DNA from 3 places in the Priestia sp. D51 genome. Region 3 is predicted to be linked to each of the others. Evidence: riboswitches for the same ligand, from Rfam matches in the RefSeq annotation. Region 3 holds a riboswitch; each other region holds the start of a gene.

Region 1 (7,443 bases), 360 kb from region 3:
CATATTGCAAAAAGCGATATTTCTCAATATGAGGCAACGGCAAAAACGTCTGAAAGTACAGGGATTGCTCAGGAGCTTCTTCATATTGTTCCGACAAACGTCTTTCAGTCGGTAGCAGAAGGCGATCTTTTACCAATCATTTTATTTTCCGTACTGTTTGGTGTAGGCGTAGCTTCGATTGGACAGAGAGGAAAACCTGTTTTAGCCTTTTTTGAAGGCGTCTTGGATGCAATGTTTTGGGTAACTAATTTGGTGATGAAATTTGCTCCAGTAGGTGTATTTGCACTTATTGGTGTTAATATTATAAAGTTTGGTGTCGGATCACTTATTCCATTAGGGAAATTAGTGTTCGCCGTTTACTTCACCATGATTTTCTTTGTGCTTGTGGTTCTTGGAATTATTGCTAAAATGGCTGGAACAAGCATGTTTACGCTCATAAAAGTGTTAAAAGACGAGCTGCTTCTTGCTTTTACAACAGCAAGTTCAGAAGCCGTTTTACCATCTCTTATCAAAAAGATGGAAGACTTCGGTTGTTCTAAATCGGTTACATCGTTTGTTATTCCAACAGGCTACACGTTTAATTTAGATGGTTCAACCATTTATCAGGCGCTGGCATCGCTGTTTATTGCTCAAATGTACGGCATTGACCTTTCCATTATGGATCAAATTCAGCTCCTTCTTGTGCTAATGTTAACCTCAAAAGGGATGGCTGGTGTACCAGGGGCATCGTTTGTAGTTGTACTTGCTACGCTTGAATCTATGGGCTTCCCTCTTGAAGGCATGGCATTTATTGCAGGAATTGACCGCATTCTTGATATGATGCGTACCACAGTTAACGTAGTAGGAAATGCTTTAGCTGCAATTGTAATGTCCAAGTCTGAAGGCGAATTTGATAAGCAAAAATCATTAAATTACACAAATGAATTAAAGAAATCAAACATAGCTTAAAATAAAAAAGCCGGGCAGCTGCCTGGCTTTTTTGTTTGGAGCTGCCTGTTATCTTTTTTGAAACATATGGTAAAATAAAAGAAATGAGAGACAAAGGAAGTGTCATAATGACGGAAACTGTTCAGTTAATTAAAAAGCTTGTTTCGATTCCCAGTCCTTCTGGAAATACAGAAAAGGTGATTTCATTTGTCGAAGACTATGTAAAAGAGCTAAATATTCAAACGTATCGCAATCGAAAAGGAGGCTTAGTCGCTACTATTCCCGGTAAAGATACGGATCATCACCGCATGCTGACGGCTCATGTCGATACATTAGGTGCTATGGTAAAAGAAATCAAACCGAGTGGACGTCTGAAAATCGACTTGATTGGAGGGTTCCGCTACAATTCCATCGAAGGAGAATATTGTGAAATCGAAACGTCAGCAGGAGAAGTATTTACAGGGACCATCCTTATGCATCAAACATCTGTTCATGTGTATAAAGATGCAGGTAAAGCTGAGCGAAATCAAGATAATATAGAAATTCGATTGGATGAAAAAGTACATAGCGCAGAAGATGTTCGCAGTCTTGGAATTGAAGTCGGCGACTTTGTTTCGTTTGATCCTCGTGTAGAAATAACAAAAAGCGGTTTTATTAAATCTCGTCATCTCGATGATAAAGCAAGCGTAGCTTTATTGCTTCAGCTCATGAAAACAATTCAAGAAGAGCAGATCGAACTGCCATACACTACGCACTTTCTTATTTCAAATAATGAAGAAATTGGATACGGAGGAAATTCGAATATTACGCCTCAAACGGTAGAATACTTAGCGGTTGATATGGGTGCCATGGGAGATGGACAATCTACTGATGAATACACCGTGTCTATTTGTGTAAAAGATTCAAGCGGCCCATATCATTACGGTTTGAGAAAGCATTTGGTGGAGCTAGCTAAGCAGCATGATATTCAGTACAAATTAGATATTTATCCGTTTTACGGATCAGATGCTTCTGCTGCTATTCGTGCCGGGCATGACATCGTACACGGCTTAATTGGTCCAGGAATTGATTCTTCTCATGCGTTTGAGAGAACGCATCAAGATTCATTGAACCATACGTACAAGCTTCTTTACCACTATGTGCAATCGAACATGGTTCTGCTTTAAGAAAGGAATATTTAATTAGTGTATTTTTATGCAAAACAAAGAGCAGGACGGGACAGTGATGTCTGTACTTTCCTTTCCTAAAAAAGAAGCGGGCTGTCCGGCTTCTTTTTTTAATAAATACTATATATTTTTTTACTGGTGAAGCAACAGTTGGTAAAAAAAGCACCTTTTTTAAAGAGGTATAATACGGCTTAAACCTTTTGTACATTTTGTTCATTTACAGAAGTTAAAATGTTTTTAAATTTTTAAAAGTTTCTTGTGACAAGTTTTGTAGAATGGGTTTTCAAAAGGATATGGTTTCGTCATAATGTGGATATAGCGATCACTACAATAATCGGAGGCGAATCTTTTCATGTGGGTACTGACGGTATATGCTGGAAAAGAAATGAAAATGTTTGAATTTGAAACTGAAACGCAGGCGAGAGAAGCTTTTGCCAAAACAAATGGCTGTAAAGTTCTTTCAGAAGTCGTGTATTATAATGATCCTCATTTAACATTAGTAGCTATATAATGAAAAAACAAGAGCTGACTTTATGCTCTTGTTTTTTTATAGCTTCTTGTATCTTACGAAAAGAATAGAGTTGAAATAAAAAAAAATGTACGCTATGATATGGTAGTTACTTCTATTATTCTGATAGTTTAAAAGGTTCATATATATCAAACAGCAACAGTGAAGATGCCAAGAAGGCTTAATAGGGAAACTGGTGAAAGACCAGTACTGCCCCCGCAACTGTAAGTGTGGACGAACGAGTATAACCACTGTGGAAAAATCACGGGAAGGTTCTCAAGTAGAATGATACACAAGTCAGGAGACCTGTCTTTATTGTGAAGTTTCTATTTCTCCGGGGAGCGGGAAGGGAAACGTTGGCTTAAAGTGGCATTCGTGTACACTTTTATTCTGACGTTTTACCCGCTCGCATATTAGCGAAGCGGGTTTTTCTCGTAGCACAAAACTACATATCGTGCAAAAAAGGTGCGCAATGTTCACATTGCGTTAAATGGGAAGTCTGGTGTGAAGCCAGCGCGGTACCCGCCACTGTGAAGAGGAGCTGATTGCATATGCCACTGTATTCGGGAAGGCGCAATCAAGTGATGAATCGAAGTCAGGAAACCAGCCTTTTTCTAATGCGAAGCTTACCCTACGGGATATAGGTGGAAGTGCAAAAACTTAGTTTGAATTTTTCTGCGCCTCTATCATTGATAGAGGCGTTTTTTTAGTAAAGGAGCGAATAAGTGTGACGACGTGGAACTTAAATGGAACAAAACATCACGTATTGATTTGTAATGGAAGCAGCTGTATGAGAAAAGGTGGAGAAGAAGCCACGCAAGCTATTCGAAATAAAGTGACTGAACTGAATCTAGATGAAGCGGTTCACACAACCCGTACGCGCTGTAACGGAAGATGCAAAGATGCTCCTGTAGCTATCGTGTACCCTTCAGGAGATTGGTACAAGCAGGTCACTGAAAACGTAGCTCATCGAATTGTTGAAGAACATTTAGCAGGAGGCTGCAGTATAAAGGAATCACTTATTTATGAATATGATCAAAACGGTTTTGTTTCTCCGGAAAAGAGTGACTCCATAGAAGGAATTGACAAAGTAAAAAGTAACGCATAAAGGAGGAGCTAGCATGAAAGGTAAACTGTTAGTTATTGGATTCGGCCCAGGAAGCTTTGAACATATTACACAGCGAGCAAGAGAAGCCATTCAAGAAAGTGATATGATCATTGGTTATAAAACCTATGTGGAATTAATTCAGGGACTATTAACGAATCAGCAAATTATTAGTACAGGAATGACCGAAGAAGTAAGCCGTGCACAAGAAGCCGTAAAGCAAGCTGAAGCGGGAAAAACCGTGGCGGTCATTTCAAGCGGAGATGCAGGAGTATACGGAATGGCCGGCCTTGTGTATGAAGTGTTGATTGAAAAAGGATGGAAAAAAGAAACGGGCGTAGAGCTGGAAGTGATTCCTGGCATTTCGGCTATTAATTCATGCGCATCCCTCCTTGGGGCGCCCGTGATGCATGATGCCTGTACGATTAGTTTAAGTGACCACCTTACGCCTTGGGAGTTAATCGAAAAACGAATCGAAGCAGCTGCACAAGCGGATTTTGTAGTAGCTTTTTATAATCCGAAAAGCGGAAGACGCACAAGACAAATTGTGGAAGCGCAAAGGATTTTATTAAAATACCGTTCCCCCGATACGCCTGTTGGTCTTGTGAAAAGCGCTTATCGTGACCGTGAAGAAGTGGTAATGACCAATTTAAAAGACATGTTAAATCATGAAATAGGCATGCTGACTACCGTTGTTGTCGGAAATTCATCTACGTTCTTTTACGATGACTTAATGATTACACCGCGCGGGTATCAGCGGAAATATACCCTCAACCAAACAGAGCAGCCGCTAAGACCGCATCAGCGGCTTCGAAAAGAAGCAGAACCATGGGCTCTTGATCAAGAGGAGACTGTAAAGCAAACGGCTTCAGCTATTGAAGATGTTCAGAATACAAAAGAAGAAAAAGTAGCTTCACGAGCTCTGGCAGAAGAAGCGCTTCAAGCAATTTTAGGTGAAACTACTTCACCGGTCGTACACCAGCCAATTGAGTCTATTTTTGAAGTGGCAGTTAGTCCAGGGCTTGCGAATAAGAAGTTTACGCCCGTTCAAATGACAACACTAGCAGAAGTTGTTGGTGAAAAAGGTACGATGGAGTATACGCCTGACCATCAAATCAAACTGCAAATTCCAACGGCTCAGCCAGATGTGATTATTAAAAAGCTCCAATCAGCTTCCTTTTTACTATCTCCAGTCGGAGACGTGTTTACAATTAAAGCGTGTGATTTTTGTGATGGAGAAAAAAGTGACGCCATCCCGCATACGGAACAATTACAAAAGCGTCTCGGTGGAATGGACATGCCAAAAGAGCTGAAGCTTGGTATTAATGGATGCGGTATGGCCTGTTACGGTGCTGTTCAAGAAGATATCGGCATTGTCTACAGAAAAGGTGCGTTTGACTTATTTTTAGGGGCTAAAACGGTTGGACGAAACGCCCATTCAGGTCAAATTGTGGCGGAAGGCATAGCGCCCGATGACATTGTTGAAATAGTGGAGAACATTGTCCATGAATATAAAGAAAAAGGTCATCCAAATGAGCGGTTTCATAAATTCTTTAAGCGTGTGAAGAATGTTTATGGATTCGACTATCAAGATATAACACCAAAAATAAAAGTAGAACCAGCTCCGTGTGGAGATTAAAAATGGGAGGGCATTATATGAAATCAGTTTTATTTGTCGGTCATGGAAGTAGAGATCCTGAAGGGAACGATCAAATTCGCGAGTTTATCTCGACTATGAAGCATGATTGGGACCCATCTATTTTAGTAGAAACGTGTTTTCTAGAGTTTGAACGTCCGAATGTAAGTCAAGGCATTGATACATGTGTGGCAAAAGGAGCGACAGATGTAGTTGTAGTTCCAATTATGCTCTTGCCAGCTGGCCACTCAAAAATACATATTCCGGCGGCTATAGATGAAGCTAAGGAAAAATATCCACACGTAAACTTCGTGTACGGACGTCCCATTGGCGTTCATGAAGAAGCCCTTGAAATTTTAAAAACGAGATTACAAGAATCAGGAGAAAATTTAGAAACTCCAGCTGAAGACACGGCTGTTATTGTCTTAGGGCGAGGAGGAAGCGATCCTGATGCAAACAGTGATTTATATAAAATTACGCGCCTCCTTTGGGAAAAAACAAACTACAAAATCGTCGAAACTTCTTTTATGGGCGTGACCGCTCCATTGATTGATGAAGGAGTGGAACGATGTTTAAAACTGGGCGCTAAAAAAGTGGTTATTCTCCCGTATTTCTTATTTACAGGAGTACTAATTAAGCGTTTGGAAGAAATGGTGAAACAGTATAAAATGCAGCATGAAAACATTGAGTTTAAGCTAGCCGGCTATTTCGGTTTTCATCCAAAACTGCAGACAATTTTAAAAGAACGTGCTGAAGAAGGATTAGAAGGCGAAGTGAAAATGAACTGCGATACATGTCAATATCGCCTCGGCATTATGGAGCATATTGATCACCATCATCATCACGATCATGATCATGATCACGGGCACCATCACCACGATCACCATCATGACCATCACCACCATGAAGATAAGGTCGGCGAGTTAAAATGATTTTATTGTTAGCGGGAACTAGCGATGCACGTGCATTAGCTGTTCAAGTGAAAAAAGAAGGTTACGACGTTACGGCGACGGTTGTAACCGACAATGCAGCAATCGAATTACAGCGAGCAGAAGTGAAAGTGAAAATTGGACGTCTCACAAAAGAAGATATGATGACTTTTATAAACGAACATGGTGTAAAAGCTATTGTGGATGCAAGTCACCCCTTTGCCGAAGAAGCATCTAAAAACGCCATCGGTGCGGCTGCTGAAACATCGATTCCTTACATACGCTATGAGCGGGCTTCGCAGGCTTTTACCTACGACAATATGACGATGGTTTCTACGTATGAAGAAGCAGCTGAAGTAGCAGCTGAGAAAAAAGGAGTTATTATGCTGACAACAGGCAGCAAGACGCTACAGGTTTTTACAGAAAAGCTCCTTCCTCTTTCAGATGTACGGCTTGTTGCTCGTATGCTTCCAAGGCTGGATAATATGGAAAAGTGTCAGCAGTTAGGATTGCCGCAAAAAAATATTATTGCTATTCAAGGTCCGTTTACAAAAGAGTTTGATCAAGCGCTTTATAAGCAATACGGAGTGACGGTCATGGTCACAAAAGAAAGCGGAAAAGTTGGATCTGTGGATGAAAAAGTGGAAGCAGCCAAAGAGTTGGGCTTAGATATCATTATGATAGGGCGACCAAAAATCGAGTATGGAACCGTGTATTCTACTTTTGAAGAAGTGGTTCATGCTTTAGTAAACCAAACTAGGAGTTGATTGAGATGGATTTTCGTACAGAATTTAAACCGTTAACTGTTCAGCCTCAGCAAATTGAAGGAAAAAGTTTTGAAATGATTACAGAAGAGCTTGGGCCTCACCCGTTTACAGATGAACAGTACCCAATTGTTCAGCGTGTGATTCATGCGTCTGCAGACTTTGAACTTGGACGCAGCATGCTGTTTCATCCTGATGCGATTCAAGCAGGAATTAAAGCCATTCGCAGCGGCAAGCAAGTGGTTGCGGATGTACAAATGGTGCAAGTAGGAACAAACAAGCAGCGAATTGAAAAACACGGCGGTGAAATCAAAGTTTATATTTCAGATCCGGACGTAATGGAAGAAGCAAAGCGCTTAAATACAACGCGTGCAATTATTTCAATGCGAAAAGCAATTAAAGAAGCAG
Region 2 (7,443 bases), on a different contig from region 3:
ATAGAAGACGGAACGCTGCAAAGATAATAGTTTGTTTGAGACGGAGAAACCAAAAGCCCCCATTCTTCTAATTGACTCAAGATCCGTTTTCGTTCTTGTTTAATATAATGTACGGTTTTTTTCACAAAATCTTTTTCATCTACACATATCATCCCTACTTGCTGCGACAATCCGTTTACACTCCAAGGAGGTTGTTTTTTAGACATCTTGCTAATGATTTTTTCATTTGCCAAAATATAGCCAAGGCGAAGCCCCGCAATATTAAACATCTTTGTCATCGAACGCACAACAATGAGATGTTCATAGTTTAGAATAAGAGAATCAAATGAAGGCTGATGTTCGACAAAATCAATAAATGCTTCATCAATTATTAAGTATGTACCATGATGAGCAGCAGCTTTTACTACTTTCATCCATTCCTCGTGACTATACATAACGCCCGTTGGATTATTTGGGTGACAAATCCATAGTACTTTTATATCCGGAAGAATACTCATAATCAACTCTATATCCCAGCTCCAGCCATTTTCTTCAGCTAAAGGAACGTATGTCACTTCACATCCATACGCTTTACTTGCCTGTTCGTATTCGACAAACGTCGGCTGTACAATCCCCGCTTTCTCTCCTGAAAATAAAGAAGCAATAAGGAAAAACGCTTCAGCGGCTCCATTTGTGGGCAGCACTTGAGCAGCGGAAACATGATGATGAGCTGCAAGTTTATTTTTTAGTTCTGTTACTTCAGGATCAGGGTAACTAAACGCAGCTTCCTTGAATTCGTTCCACTTTTCGTGAAGAACAAGGGGAGCCCCTAAAGGATTTGTGTTTACGCTAAAGTCTTTTAGATGCGACAAATTCTCGGCCCCTATTGCTTTTAAAAAGACATTGGGGTTAGCTCCATGTGTAGGTAATAGCACTAATAACTCCTCCTAACAAAAGATAGAATAACCACGTAGCATAGACCGTCCTTTTCATAATGAAAACAGCTTGTTCAATATGACCGGCTTGCAGGGGAATGAGTGGTTCGCCCATTTTTGCACGATTAGATTCTATGCCTTTATATGTATTAAGCCCGCCGAGTTGAATACCTAAAAGGGCAGCCACTGCACTTTCCCCGTATCCGCTATTTGGACTTGGATGCTTCTTAGCATCGCGCTTAATCAAACTCGTTACATGCCAAAGAGAATATTGGCTTTTTGCTACATTAACAGCGGTCATCACCACTGCAGTTAACCGACTTGGAATATAGTTTAATACGTCATCGGTTTTTGCACTAAAATAGCCGAACAGAAAGTAGCGGTCATTTTTATACCCAACCATTGAATCGCATGTGTTAATAGCTCGGTAAAAAAAGGCTAGGGCTCCTCCTCCTATAAATGCATAAAAAAGCGGAGCTGTAATACCATCACTTGTATTTTCAGCCACGGTCTCTACCGTCGCTCTGGCAATTTCTCCTTCTGATAAACGATCCGTATCTCGTCCCACAATCATGCTTACTTCATATCTAGCTTTCTCCATATCTCCTAGCTGAAGCGGCTTTTGCACCTTATAAGCAGCTTCGCTTAAGGAACGAGTGGATATAGTAGTCGCAATCATTACCCCCTCTACTAAAACACCTAGTATAAAATGAACTCCGTACAAAGCATGAAGGAATAAAAAAGGAATAACTCCTGCGAGCACCACCATACTTATCACAAGAAGCAATCCTTTGAATCGTTTTCCTGCGCCTTTATTTAATCTGGAATCCATCCAATAAATCCACTTGCCAAACCAGCGAACGGGATGCGGCCAATTTTCTGGGTCGCCTATGATTCGGTCAATGAGTAGAGCAATCGTCATGGCTGTCAGGTGTGCAATCATCGCTTGTGCAATACTCATTTCTTCACCTCTTTTCCTTAAGTGCCTGCTCTAAGCTTATTTTTACCAGCTTGGCTACCGCTTGACCTAAAGCGGTCATAGAGCCTGCATATTCATATAATGGTCCTTGCTGAGACGCTGCAACTGAGATACTGTCCGTAGATGTTCCCGTAGCAATCGTCTTTGTAGCTGGATCTATGACACCCAGCTGTGACAGCGTTTTTGTTTTGGCTTCTGTAGCGGCAATAAAAAGCTGTAAAAACGCTGCATCCGTAAGCGTGCCTTCCACGAAAAAAAACATATTAATTGTACCGGGAGAGGAATAAAATGGAACAGCTTCGTCAGCTGTAATATCTACTGCGTTTCCTACTCCAGCCGTTATCACGGAAGCTACTCTTACTCCGTAGCCTTCGTAACAGTAAACCGCTCTTTCTTTTAACCAAACCGCTGTCATCAACCCTACGATTTGCTCATGGCGCACATTTTCTTTCATCAAATATTGCTCATACTCTAAAGAAGGAGTATCTGAATAATAGTCTTTATGAACAAATCGATTGTAAAAGGTGTCCGTTTCCATGATGCCTGTTCCTAAAACGCCTGAGCTGTATGTTTTATAAGAAGTCTCGGTTTTCATGATTAAAAGCTCAGGCCGTTCTTCAATTTTAAGATGTGAAAAGGGACCAATCCCCTTTTCAATTCGAACTGGAATATGGTCCCTCTTTTTATTTATTGTACACCTCAGGGTATACTGCTTTTGCTAAGTCCTCTAAGCCATCTACAATACGAGGTCCTAAGCGGTTGATTTTGTTTTGATCAACCTTTTCGATGTTCCCCTCTTTTACAGCAGTCATGCTGCTCCAAGCGGGACGCTTCATAATCTCATTTTTGTCTGCATCATACGTTGCGATAATAACGTCAGGGTTTAACTTAACAACTTGCTCTTCAGAAAACTTAACCCAACCCTTTTCACTAGCCGCTACGTTATCAGCACCGATCATAGTAAGCATTTCGTTCATGAACGTACCTTTTCCTGTTGTATAAATCTCAGGAGCTCCCGATACCTCTATCCATACTTTTTTACGATCTTCTTTTGAAATCGTTTTTGCTTTTTTCTCAATTGAAGCTACTTTTTCTTTCATGTCTTTAATTGTTTGATTAGCTTCTTTTGTTTTACCCGTTAATTTACCAATTTGCGTAATAGAATCATAAACCGTATCAAACGTTGTTGAATCTTTTACAACAAATACCGGAATACCCGCACTTTCAATTTGTTTAAATACTTCATCTGAAACGCCCATACTTGAAGCGTGTGCCAGCACTAAATCAGGATTTAAAGCAATAACTTTTTCTGCATTAACGTTCATATCTCCCACCTGCGCTTTTTTCTTTACGCTTTTAGGATAATCATCGTTGCTTGTGACACCGACTAATTCTTTCTCAAGGCCAAGGGCATATACAATCTCCGTATTACTTGGCATTAATGAAACAATTTTCTTAGGCTGTTTTTTCAACGTAATTTCTTTATCACGCGCGTCTTTTACCTTCACTGGAAATGCAGCTTGTGACGTTTGTTCTGTATCTTGCTTCGTTTTTTTATCACTGTTGCTTTGGCTGCCTGCACCGCATGCAGCAAGTACGATGACTAACAGCGCAATAATGGAATACGAAAGCCATTTTTTCATCTAAATACTCCCCCTATATATTGTTCATTGTGAATACGAAACCTCCACGTTAAAGAAAAAGCAAATGATCATGCAAAAAGCAGCGCTATCCCGTTTTTTCCGCTTTGACTATGTATACTGCTCGGCAGCAGCTTCAAAACAAAAAAGCTTTACTTTCAATTGAAAGCAAAGCAGGTAACGTCAAGATAAGCAGGAAAAGAATCCGTTCACTATACTTGATATGTATGTTCATTACCCTGCTTCACCCTTCCTCGAAGGTTTCACAGCTAACAATAAGGCAGGTCTCCTGACTTACGCACAAAGCGCTTACAGTGGCGGGACCGCGCTGGTTTTTCACCAGACTTCCCTTTTCACTCAATCTTTAAATTGAGACCTTATTGCTTTACGATTATTCACTTGTCCTAGTATACCCCACTCATCGAAAAATGGAAATAGCCATTCTCACAAAAAAAGCTGCGAGAATGCTCTCGCAGCTTAGGGAATTAAAGAGTTGCTAAAAATTCACGGACCGCTTCAGGCGTTTTAGCATTTGCACTGTGCAGGTGCGCAATTTTTTCACCGTTTTTATATACAAGAAGAGAGGGAATACCCATTACATTGTTTTCAGCAGAAAGTTCTTCAAACTCATCCTTGTCAATTTTAAACCATGCTTTATCTGTATTTTCGTCAACGATTTCATCAATAAACATATCCAAACGTTTGCAATCAGGACACCACGTTGTCGTAAAAATCCCAACGCTTAGTGTTTCATTCTTAATTTGTTCGCGAAATTGTTTTTCTTCCGTAAATTGTTTCATTGTGTTACCTCCAGCGTCTATTCGTTCCTTCCTACAACTCTATAGTAAGAAGTCTGACTTCATTATAAACGATTTTTTTATCGTTGTGCTAATGTTTCAGCTTATTTAGACCATAACGGTTTTAGACGTAAAAAAATGCTAGCTTAAAAAAGCTAACATTTCGAAATTGTAGAATGTTGTGTCTATTATCAGCTGAACCACTTAGGCGGCATGTTTCGGTTCCAATAAATTTTCCCTAAATCATAATGCTTTTGAAAATTATCTGCGGCCGCATGATAGTGAAAATTAAACCAGTATCCATCTTTTGGAGGATTTTCACGCCGTACATGAAACCGTATTAAGTCCTGACCGGTTTCCCGGTCATATACATGGAAAATCTTTTCACCGTAGCCAGCAGCAGGGTGCTCGCTTATCTCGAGATTCTGAATTGACTGTTCACGTTCAGTGCCAATGTCGGTCAGCACTTCTTCAATTTTAGGTAACACTGCTTGACGAAATTCATCTTCAATGACAGGACCAATTTTTGTTCCGAATTTTTCCACTGACTGTTTTTCAGCTGATTCCATTGCATACGTAACAAATGATGAAACGTCTTCATATTTTGGTTCTTCATATGGCAAATGAATATCTTCTATAACAGCTGTGACAGGAGTTGTTTCTCTTACATACCCTGCTTTATGTTGCTTGTCCGCTTTTGCATCATCAACGTATAAATATTCTGGTGGAGTGACAAGCCCAAATGTAAATACTGTAATAAATACAATTAGCATTCTTTTTATCCATCTAGGCATTCGTATCTTTCCTTTCTCATCTTTTCCCATATGGTCTTTTCATATTGTAAAATTCATTATCATAACTCACTAGGTATTGTAACATACTTATTAATTTTTTACCTATATTTGCTTATTCATTTATGCTGTCTACGGGCATTTGACGACTTTTCAGTTACCACCTTCCTTCTTCTGTTTGAGGTTGTCACACCGAGCGGAAACCTATACAAGATATTCCTTTTTTGCTGGATGCTTAAACACAAAAGTATTTTTATGTTCAAAAATATATCATACTTTTATGAACTTTAGATGAAATTCATAAAAAAAACTTCCAAAACTTTTTAATTCCTAAAAGGTTTTGGAAGTCTTTTCAATGAGCGTAATTAATTTTACTTTTTTGGTTATTTTTGTATATAAATTGTCCCGTAATGAAATTTTGATGTTTTTCGTTTTTGCACAGTAAATCCATGCTCTTTAAAACGACTGCTTTTCCAATGATCTTTTAGCACGACCTTTTGTTTGGCTACTCTTTTTGCTTCTTGTATAGCCATTGGCGTCAGCGTGGTATACAGTGCTATTGCTTTAATACCATTAATTCCATTCGATTCCTCAATTTGTTCTTGAAACATCGGATCAAAGTAGACAACATCAAAAGAATTATCTTCACAACACGCCAAAAACGATTCAAAATTTTGATGAACCACGTTTATACGCTTCATTGCATCATTCAACTCTCGTACGTCACTTTCCCAATTTAAAAGTCCTTGTTTGACTAAATAAGCTACATAGCGGTTGCCTTCTAGTCCGACAACTTTCCCACTTTTCCCTACCGCTACGCTCGCCATCATACTATCCGATGCAAGACCAAGTGTACAGTCAAGCATGCTCATTCCTTTTTCTAAACCAGCAGCTTCAATAAACGGATCACGTTCTCCCCGCAGCCATCTCTTCACTCTAAACATAGCGGAGTTTGGATGAAAAAAAATAGGTTCCTCTTCATTTTGGACGTGCAACTCTACTCTATTTTTACCGACAACCAGCACGTCTGCCGCTTCAAGATTTTGAAGATCTGCAACAGATTTCTTCTCTCTTGTTACAAAAGGTATACTTAAATCAGCGGCTACTTGTTTGGCTTTTACAATCATCTGTTCATTTGTTCGACCAGCAGTCGTAACAATCACTTTCATAACTCCCCCTACACTGTTTGGCTATTTACATAAAGAAAAAGGATGCCGATAGACATCCTTTTTCTTATAAAGTATATGCGATTTTTCTTTAAAAATCTATATACTAGATGTGACAAAAGCAGGACATTTTATGAACAGTGCTGCTTAAAGCCATTTAAAATGTTTTCAAAAATAACTTCTAACGGCTGACCTTCAATTTCATGTCGAGGAATAAAATGAACAACTTCTTTTCCTTTTAAAAGTGCCATAGACGGTGATGAAGGCTCAATGTCCCCAAAATATTCACGCATTTTAGCTGTTGCTTCCTTATCTTGACCGGCAAAAACAGTTACCACTTGATCTGGTTTTTGCTCAGACTGTAAGTACGCTTGCGTTGCTGCAGGACGTGCTAAACCAGCAGCGCATCCACAAACTGAATTAACGACAACAAAAGTTGTTCCTTCTACGTTTTCCATAAAATCAACTACGGCTTCCTCTGTTGTTAATTCTTCATAACCAGCTTGAGTTAATTCTTGACGCATTGGTTTAACTAACTGACGCATATATTCTTCATATGCCATTGACATATTAACATTCCTCCTAACAATCATTCACGCTAAAAGCATACTATAAAAACCAGGAAAAATCTAGCTACTCACTCTTCAAATCCTTATCGCTGTCTCGTTCTCCTTTTTCATTTGACAAAAAAAGATTAAAACCGGGTCATATCATCTAATTTTTTTCCATAAAAATGTCGATTTTTACTATTAATATTCCATTTTTTGTACTATAGTAGTAAATAGTAGTTTAGTAGAAAGGATTTTCAAATTGAACCAGCGATTTAAACCGAACAAACGATTTAAGCCAAACAAACGATTTTATGCATTTTTGTCTTTAGTGTTAGTGATCGTCGCTTCTTTATTTTTTATTACAGAAGCCAAAGGAAGTGAATCCGCTGCATCTCAGCAAGTCTTAGCATCTACTGCATTGCCGCTGAAAGAAGCTGCATCTTCAGCACAACCTGAGAAGCTGCTTAATACACTTCACCATAATATGTATGTAGGAAATACCGTGAACGATCAAAATCAAGCTCTTACACAGCCTGTTTACCTTACGTTTGACGATGGCCCAACGCCTGATACCCTTCACATTTTAGATGCTTTGCGTCAATATA
Region 3 (7,443 bases):
TTTCCTGCTGTAACGTTTTTAACAGCTGAAGCAGTTCCATCGTATGTTTTACATCTAAGTGATTCGTTGGTTCATCAAGAAGTAAGTAGTCAGGTTCTTGCGCCAGTGCTTTAGCAAGTAAAACCCGCTGTTTTTCTCCACCGCTCAGCGATTGAAAGGTATGATTTCGATAGTGCCAGACGTTTGTTAATTTCATCACGCTTTCTACCACTTCTTCATCCTGTGCTGATACAGTGCTAAACAAACCTTTTGCCTGATAAGGATAACGTCCCAGTGAAACAATTTCTTGAACCGTAAATTCTAATCCAATTTGATTTTCTTGCGTCATGACTGCAACTTTTTGCGCCAGTTGTTTTGGTGAATAAGCCTTCACTGACTTCCCTTCTACCTTTACTTCTCCTGATTGAGTGGTTAATACATTCATAATTAAGCGAATAAGCGTTGTTTTTCCGCTTCCATTTGGTCCTAGTAAAGCAACAAAAGAACCTTTGTCTACGGTGAACGTGATGTCACGAACGGTCGGTTTCTGTTTATCGTATCCTCCCGTCACATTATATAGTTCAATCATGATATTCCTCTTTTCCGCATACGTTCTTTTACAAGCAGCAGCGTAAAAATTGGCGAACCAATTAAGGCGGTTACGACTCCAATCGGCAGTTCACGAGGTTCTAATATCGTTCTTGCTAATAAATCGGCTAAAACCAAATAACTTCCTCCGATTAAAATAGAAAGCGGCAGTACATGCTTATGATTAGCTCCCGCTACGAGACGCACTACGTGGGGAATAACTAAGCCAACAAATCCAATTGCCCCAGATACTGATACCGCAGCCCCGGTTAATACGGATGCACCTATTAAAATCATTCTTTTTTTCTTCTTTACGTCTATCCCCATAAATTGAGCGGATTGATCGCCAAATGCTAAGCCGTTCAGCTCTTTCACATGTAACAGCAGCATAATCGTACCGACTAAAAAGAACGGCCCTAAAATTTGAATATGCGACCATCCTCTCATTGATACGCTTCCCATTAGCCAATATAAAACCTGCCTTACATCTTCTTCAGGAGAAAGAGCTACAATTAATGAAATAAGCGCGCTCATAAAGGATGATAAAATAATCCCCGCTAAGATGATAGTTTCATTGGCCAAATTGCCGCTTGCGAGTTTCGTAATACCAAAAACTAAAAGAAGAGTAATAAAACCAGATACGATGCCGACTACAGGCAGCGTGAAGATAGACAAACCAAAAATACTCCAGTGAAAATAAATTGCCATGACAGAGCCAAGGGTTGCACCTGAGGAAACTCCGATCGTGTAAGGATCTGCAAGAGAGTTTCTTAATAGCCCTTGAAAGGCAGCTCCTGCTATTGAAAGCGAAGCTCCTACTAAAAATGCCACCAGTACTCTTGGAAAACGAATTTGCCAAATGATTAAATCCATGTTTTCCGGACCGTGATATAAGGATAGTCCGGTAAGGTGGCCAATAATAATTTTGATTGTATCTCCTACGGTTAACGAAACTGTACCAATAAATACTCCCATAATCACCGAAGTACATACAATAAATAAACTGACTATGTATAAAATAGATGCTTTGTTTAAAAAAATACGTTTAAAAATCAATACTTTCAGCTCCTCTAGGAAACGAGGCGTGATGTTTTACATTACATTAACCATTCATTTTCCTGTCCATAAACCATGTTTCCATCCTACATAGTATTGGAAACAATCATCTTTTATTTGTTACGAGTGCTAGACTGTTGAACTAGGCAACGTAGAATAGCGTACTAAAGTTCTCGGTGAAAAAACAAGCGAAAACCTCTACAAGCTACACTTTTTGTGCTTGCTCCGGGCTTTTATAGTTGTCTATTAAATGATACAGCTTTTCCATATCTACAGCTTCTCTCACATATGCTGCTGCTTTTGAAAAAGACTCCTCTTTTTGCAGGCGACTGTTGAATGTATCCGTAATAGGCGGCAATTTTTTATGTTTACGAATTTGATTAAGCAAAGCTCTGCGCAAAGCATCGTTATGAAACACATCATGAACATACGTGCCAATGATGTTGTCTTTAACCGTTCCTTCTTTTTGATCATCTACCACCGCAAAGGCTTCCGTTATGCTTTTAGAAACCGTCTTTCCCATATGAATTTCATAGCCTTCAATCGAAACCTTCTCACTCTCTAACTGAACATATCCAGAAACTCTTTCTGTTTTTTTGCTGGTTGTCATAACGGTTTCCACTGGAAGCAAACCCAGCCCTTTAATAGATTCAATCCGGGACTCTACTGCATCGGGGTCCGTAATTGTCTCGCCTAACATTTGATATCCCCCGCAGATGCCAATAACGTGAGCGTTCGTTGCGTTCAAGACTTGATTAATGGCTAGAGCCAGGCCGCTTTCTTGTAAAAACTGCGCATCTTCAATCGTATTTTTGCTTCCTGGTAAAACAATTAAATCAGGCGTACCTAGTTGTGATGGCTTGGTTACAAGTCTCACATGACAGTCTTCTTCTAAGCTTAGAGGATCAATGTCTGTAAAATTTGAGATGCGAGGATACGAGATAACCGCAATATCGATTTCTTTTAACGGATTCACAAGCGTTGAGTAATTTCTGAGTGATAGCGAATCTTCAGCGTCAATTTCCACGTCGTGCATATAAGGAATCACTCCTAGTACCGGAACTCCCGTGTATTCTTCAAACCACTTCAACCCCGGTTTTAAAAGCTCTAAGTCTCCTCGGAATTTATTGATTAACACTCCAATTACTCTAGGTTTATGTTCATCTGGAAGCAATTGAAGAGTACCCACCAGACTCGCAAAAACCCCTCCTTTATCAATGTCTCCTACTAACACAACAGGGGCTTGGGCTATCTTTGCTACGCGCATATTTACCAGTTCCCGATCGTTCAAATTCACTTCAGCAGGACTTCCAGCACCTTCAATCACAATTCGATCATAATGATTGGCAAGCTCTTTATAAGACTCCGTGATAACGTTCAAACCTTCATTAAAAAATTCTTGCCGATACTGAAAAGCAAACATATTACGAAGCGGCTTTCCATGAACGACAATTTGAGATTCATGATCACGAGTTGGTTTAATTAAAATAGGATTCATATTGGTTGTTGCTTCTACTCCAGCCGCTTCAGCTTGAATTCCTTGCGCTCTTCCAATTTCTTTTCCATCCATTGTAATGTATGAATTAAGCGCCATATTTTGCGATTTAAACGGTGCAGTTTGATAGCCGTCTTCTTTAAAAATACGGCAAAACGCTGTAGCAATCATGCTTTTTCCAGCGTCTGAGTGCGTTCCTTGAATCATAAGAGGTTTTCCTTTTTTCACTTTTTCCACTCCCTATCACATAAAAAAACCTTAACTGTAAAAGTCAAGGTTTGGTCATGCGCTCATTAACACATTGTCTTGACTTATTTCTCCCACCGAAAAATAAGGGGTTTTTAAAAGCAGGTCTCCTGGCTTATGCTTCATTTTACTTCTGCATCCTTCCTAGTTTGACTAGTGGGTCTTTGCAGGTTCATCCACATTTACAGTAGCGGGGGCTGCACCGGATTTACACCGATTTCCCTATTATCCTCCTTAGAGGCACTTTTAAAATCATTTATTCTTTATTGTAACGAATTTTATAACCATTCACAATAACGATTTTCTTCTATTATTATATATTACTGTGTTTATACTTATTTGGGTCTCGTATGCTATAATAACAATTATTTTCCAAACATCTTATGAAATAGCTAGGAAGGTGCTCGTAGTTGAAGAAAAAAATCATTTATATCTTTATTAGTTTGCTTGTTCTTTACATAGCAATCATGTCTTTTTGTATGTATCAAACCGCTCATCAGCCTGTTCCGCAAAAAGCAGATTATGTGCTCATTTTAGGTTCCAAAGTAGACGGAGATCAAATGTCTCCTAGTTTAAAAGAACGAGCAAAAACGGCTTTATCTTATTTAAAGACTCATAAACAAACAAAAGTTATCGTAACGGGTGGAAAAGGATCCGATGAAGAAATTTCTGAAGCAGAAGCAGCCTATCGTTTTCTACGAAAAGAAGGAATTAAAAAGAATCGAATGATAAAAGAGGATCAGTCAACTTCTACTTTTGAGAATTTCACTTTCACTAAAAAGAAAGTTGATATTCAACACAAAAAAGTCGTGCTTGTTAGCAGTGATTTTCATTTATTTCGCGCCTCTATTATTGCCAAGCGTCAAGGTTTTGACGTTTATCCTTTAGGTGCAAAGACACCAAATTCAATTAAACTTCAAGCCTACTTTCGTGAGTATGCTGCTATCTTAAAAACGTGGCTGTTTGATAAATAAATAGAGTACACCCCTATACAAACGAAAAACACGGCATGAATTCATGCCGTGTTTTTTATTAATCATCCGTATCGATAACTGCTTTTGGTAAACCCGTGTATTTCGCCCAGTAGAAAATACCGATTGAAACAAGAGCAATTAAAATTAAGTCAAGCGGGTTGCTTAGCACACCTTGTCCTCCACCAAATGAGCCTAGGTAAGAGATAACAAGCATAATAATATAATAAGCAACTAGCCACCAAGCAGATTTAAGCTGCTGTGCAAATTTTACAACGTCAGTTGGTACGTATTTCTTAAATGCTACGTAGATAACAACCATTAGAAGCTGTGATCCTAGAAGCCAAGAAATTGTCGTCCATCCTGACCAATATACGATGTATGAACAGAAGATAAATGACACGGGAGCAATAACGCTCATGCCTTTTAATTTGAAAGGCTTTTTAAGGTCTTTTGCATTTACTCTGAATGCAGCAGCTGAAATTGGCGCAATCGCATAAGACAGAATAAGTGCTACTGAACATACGTTTACTAGCGCTTCCCAAGAAGGAAATGGCAGTGTCCAGAATACGGACATTCCAAACGATAGCCATAGTGACGCACGTGGAATTCCTGTTTTCTTATCTACTTTTGAGAAACGTTTAAATAGTGTTCCATTACGAGACCAAGCATAAACTAAACGAGAAGTTGTATTCATGAAGATGTTCCCGTTACCGCCTGGTGATAAAATAGCATCAAAAATAACAAGCGTTACTAACCAGCCAAGGCCTAAAATAAGTGCAATATCTTTAAATGGTAAAGAGAATTGCTCTTGAATTGTTCCCCATCCTCCTGATAGCATATCAGCCGGAATGTTACCAATGAACAATACTTGCAGTGCTGTGTAAATAATCGCTGAAAGTACAATACAGATAATGAGCGCGATTGGAATATTACGCTGCGGGTTTTTAACTTCACTGGCTACAGAAACAATAGGGTGAAGTCCTAGGTAAGCAAACATAACGCCACCTGTTGAAATGGCTGCTTGAATACCATTAAAACCAAACGGAGTAAAATCGCCAGTTGTAAAGTTAGCTGATTTAAAGTGATAAGCTAACACGACGATAATTGTAAGAGGAACCGCATATTTGAACACAGATATAATAACATTTGACTTAGCAAATGCTTTTACACTTACGTAGTTAATGATAAAAAATAGCGTTAATAACGCGAACTGAAATAACCAGCCGATTGTAGTAGGCGATTCAGAACCATGTTTAGTTAGACCAGGAAGCCAAAACGCAACATACTGACGTACAGCCGTTACCTCGATGGCAATCAAACTTGTGTAAGCAATAATGGTAATGAATGAAATTAAGTAACCCACTAAATGACCATGTGAGTAAACCGGATAACGGATAATTCCACCGGTACGCGGCAGCGCTGCTCCAAGTTCAGCATACACTAAACCGATAAGTAAAATAATGACTCCGCCAATCAGCCACGAAAAACTTCCGGCTGGACCAGCCTTTGACGCTACGTTACTAACCGCAAATAACCAGGCGGAACCAAAAATAGCTCCCATCCCAATTAACGTTAGGTCAAGTAACGATATTGATTTTTTAAACTTTCCTTGATTTCCTTGATCAGACATAATATCCTCCTTTAAAATTTCCACTCCACATATCTACGCCCTTGCGTCCGATATGGGATTCTTTACATCATCCTCCTCTTACTAAGACCTCACAAGTGGATATGTTAACAAATATTCTCTAAAAAACCAAGTTAAAAACTTTATTTTTTTGTAAAACATCGTTGAATTGCTTATGTATAGCGCATAAATTCCACAGAAGATTTGAGGACTACTCCTCCTATTTAACCGCATTTTTCTTAGGTTAAACATAAAAGAATATTCAAACTATTTACCGTAAAAAAGGGTCTGAGATATAACGAAATCAACCGCTAGAAGCAGCTACATACGCAACACCTACGCTTGCCATACCAATAAAAAAATCCGAACGATGAATCGTTCGGATTTTGCTTTAATTAAAATAATGTTGTCCGTGCCTTTTTTTGCTTATTTAAATACTTTTACACGTTCACTTAGTGGTTGAAATTCTTTTTCACCCGCCGGTGACACGGGATTACCAAATGGCATTTGAGCAATCAGCTTCCATGAACTTGGAACATTCCAAGCTGCTTTTACTTCATCGTCAATCAATGGATTGTAATGCTGTAAAGTTGCTCCTAGGCCTTCGAGCTCAAGAGCTGTCCAGATCACATGCTGCAGCATGCCTGATGATTGGTTAGACCAAACCGGGAAATTTTCGCTGTAAGATGCGAACTGCTTTTGCAGTCCTTCAACTACTTCTTGATCTTCAAAGAAAAGAACTGTTCCATAGCCGCTTCCGAATAAGTTCATTTTTTGATCCGTATCTGAAAAATTTTCAGCTGGAACAATTTTACGAAGCGCTTCTCTCGTAATATTCCACACTTTATCATGCTGTTCGCCAAATAAAACGACTACGCGTGCGCTTTGGGAATTAAATGCTGAAGGAGTATGTTTCACCGCAAAGTTAATAATTTCTTCAATTTTTTCTTCTGACATTTTTACATTTTTATCAATTGCATAAATAGAACGTCGGTTTTTAATTGCTTCATAAAAATCTTTTCCAACCTGTTGTTGATCACTTGATTTATCAAATAATTTATCTAAAAAACCCATTTTCCACACTCCTAATTGTTTGTTTTTTTAAGCTTAAATTGCATGTTTATACCCTTCCCCCTGATAAAAGGAGATAAACAAGATATAATGAATTCTTATATCTCTAATTCGAGATATTAAACTAAAAAAATATTAATTGAAATTTAATTACTTTATGTAACTTACTTTACAATGATTATTATTACCTGTCAACAGAAAAATTATTTTTTTTTGTTGATCATCAAAAGAGGTTGAGACATAACGAAATGAATCCAATCTAAAATAAACAAATGGGATATATGAGCTGAACCGCTTTTGATACCGCAGTTGATTTCCGTGCACGACTTCGCTTTCCGCGGGCGGCCGCTGAACCTCCTCGTCACTTGCGTTCCTGCGGGGTCTCATCTGTTCCGCTTTTTCCGCAG

The links. A riboswitch is a leader RNA that binds a small molecule or an ion and turns the genes downstream of it on or off. The one in region 3 is predicted to bind cobalamin.
Region 1: another riboswitch for cobalamin. It lies ahead of ACNHOZ_RS07305 ((2Fe-2S) ferredoxin domain-containing protein); the one in region 3 lies ahead of ACNHOZ_RS09075 (cobyric acid synthase).
Region 2: another riboswitch for cobalamin. It lies ahead of ACNHOZ_RS18870 (ABC transporter substrate-binding protein); the one in region 3 lies ahead of ACNHOZ_RS09075 (cobyric acid synthase).

What each region holds. Positions count from the first base shown of each region.
Region 1 is NZ_JBLTIR010000002.1:119,942-127,384, reverse strand. Features, by position in the region: gene ACNHOZ_RS07320 (cation:dicarboxylate symporter family transporter) at 1-948, shown strand, start outside; gene ACNHOZ_RS07315 (M42 family metallopeptidase) at 1,056-2,093, shown strand; gene ACNHOZ_RS07310 (hypothetical protein) at 2,446-2,604, shown strand; cobalamin riboswitch at 2,751-2,929, shown strand; cobalamin riboswitch at 3,048-3,227, shown strand; gene ACNHOZ_RS07305 ((2Fe-2S) ferredoxin domain-containing protein) at 3,329-3,709, shown strand; gene cobJ (precorrin-3B C(17)-methyltransferase) at 3,723-5,345, shown strand; gene ACNHOZ_RS07295 (sirohydrochlorin chelatase) at 5,363-6,274, shown strand; gene cobK (precorrin-6A reductase) at 6,271-7,038, shown strand; gene ACNHOZ_RS07285 (precorrin-8X methylmutase) at 7,044-7,443, shown strand, end outside.
Region 2 is NZ_JBLTIR010000004.1:411,679-419,121, forward strand. Features, by position in the region: gene cobD (threonine-phosphate decarboxylase CobD) at 1-914, opposite strand, end outside; gene cbiB (adenosylcobinamide-phosphate synthase CbiB) at 889-1,875, opposite strand; gene ACNHOZ_RS18865 (adenosylcobinamide amidohydrolase) at 1,880-2,488, opposite strand; gene ACNHOZ_RS18870 (ABC transporter substrate-binding protein) at 2,577-3,536, opposite strand; cobalamin riboswitch at 3,796-3,928, opposite strand; gene ACNHOZ_RS18875 (thioredoxin family protein) at 4,019-4,333, opposite strand; gene ACNHOZ_RS18880 (YpjP family protein) at 4,522-5,124, opposite strand; gene ACNHOZ_RS18885 (class I SAM-dependent methyltransferase) at 5,505-6,290, opposite strand; gene ACNHOZ_RS18890 (BrxA/BrxB family bacilliredoxin) at 6,419-6,856, opposite strand; gene ACNHOZ_RS18895 (polysaccharide deacetylase family protein) at 7,098-7,443, shown strand, end outside.
Region 3 is NZ_JBLTIR010000002.1:481,911-489,353, forward strand. Features, by position in the region: gene ACNHOZ_RS09065 (ABC transporter ATP-binding protein) at 1-568, opposite strand, end outside; gene ACNHOZ_RS09070 (FecCD family ABC transporter permease) at 565-1,623, opposite strand; gene ACNHOZ_RS09075 (cobyric acid synthase) at 1,829-3,355, opposite strand; cobalamin riboswitch at 3,448-3,627, opposite strand; gene ACNHOZ_RS09080 (YdcF family protein) at 3,775-4,338, shown strand; gene ACNHOZ_RS09085 (APC family permease) at 4,397-5,968, opposite strand; gene ACNHOZ_RS09090 (nitroreductase family protein) at 6,392-7,039, opposite strand.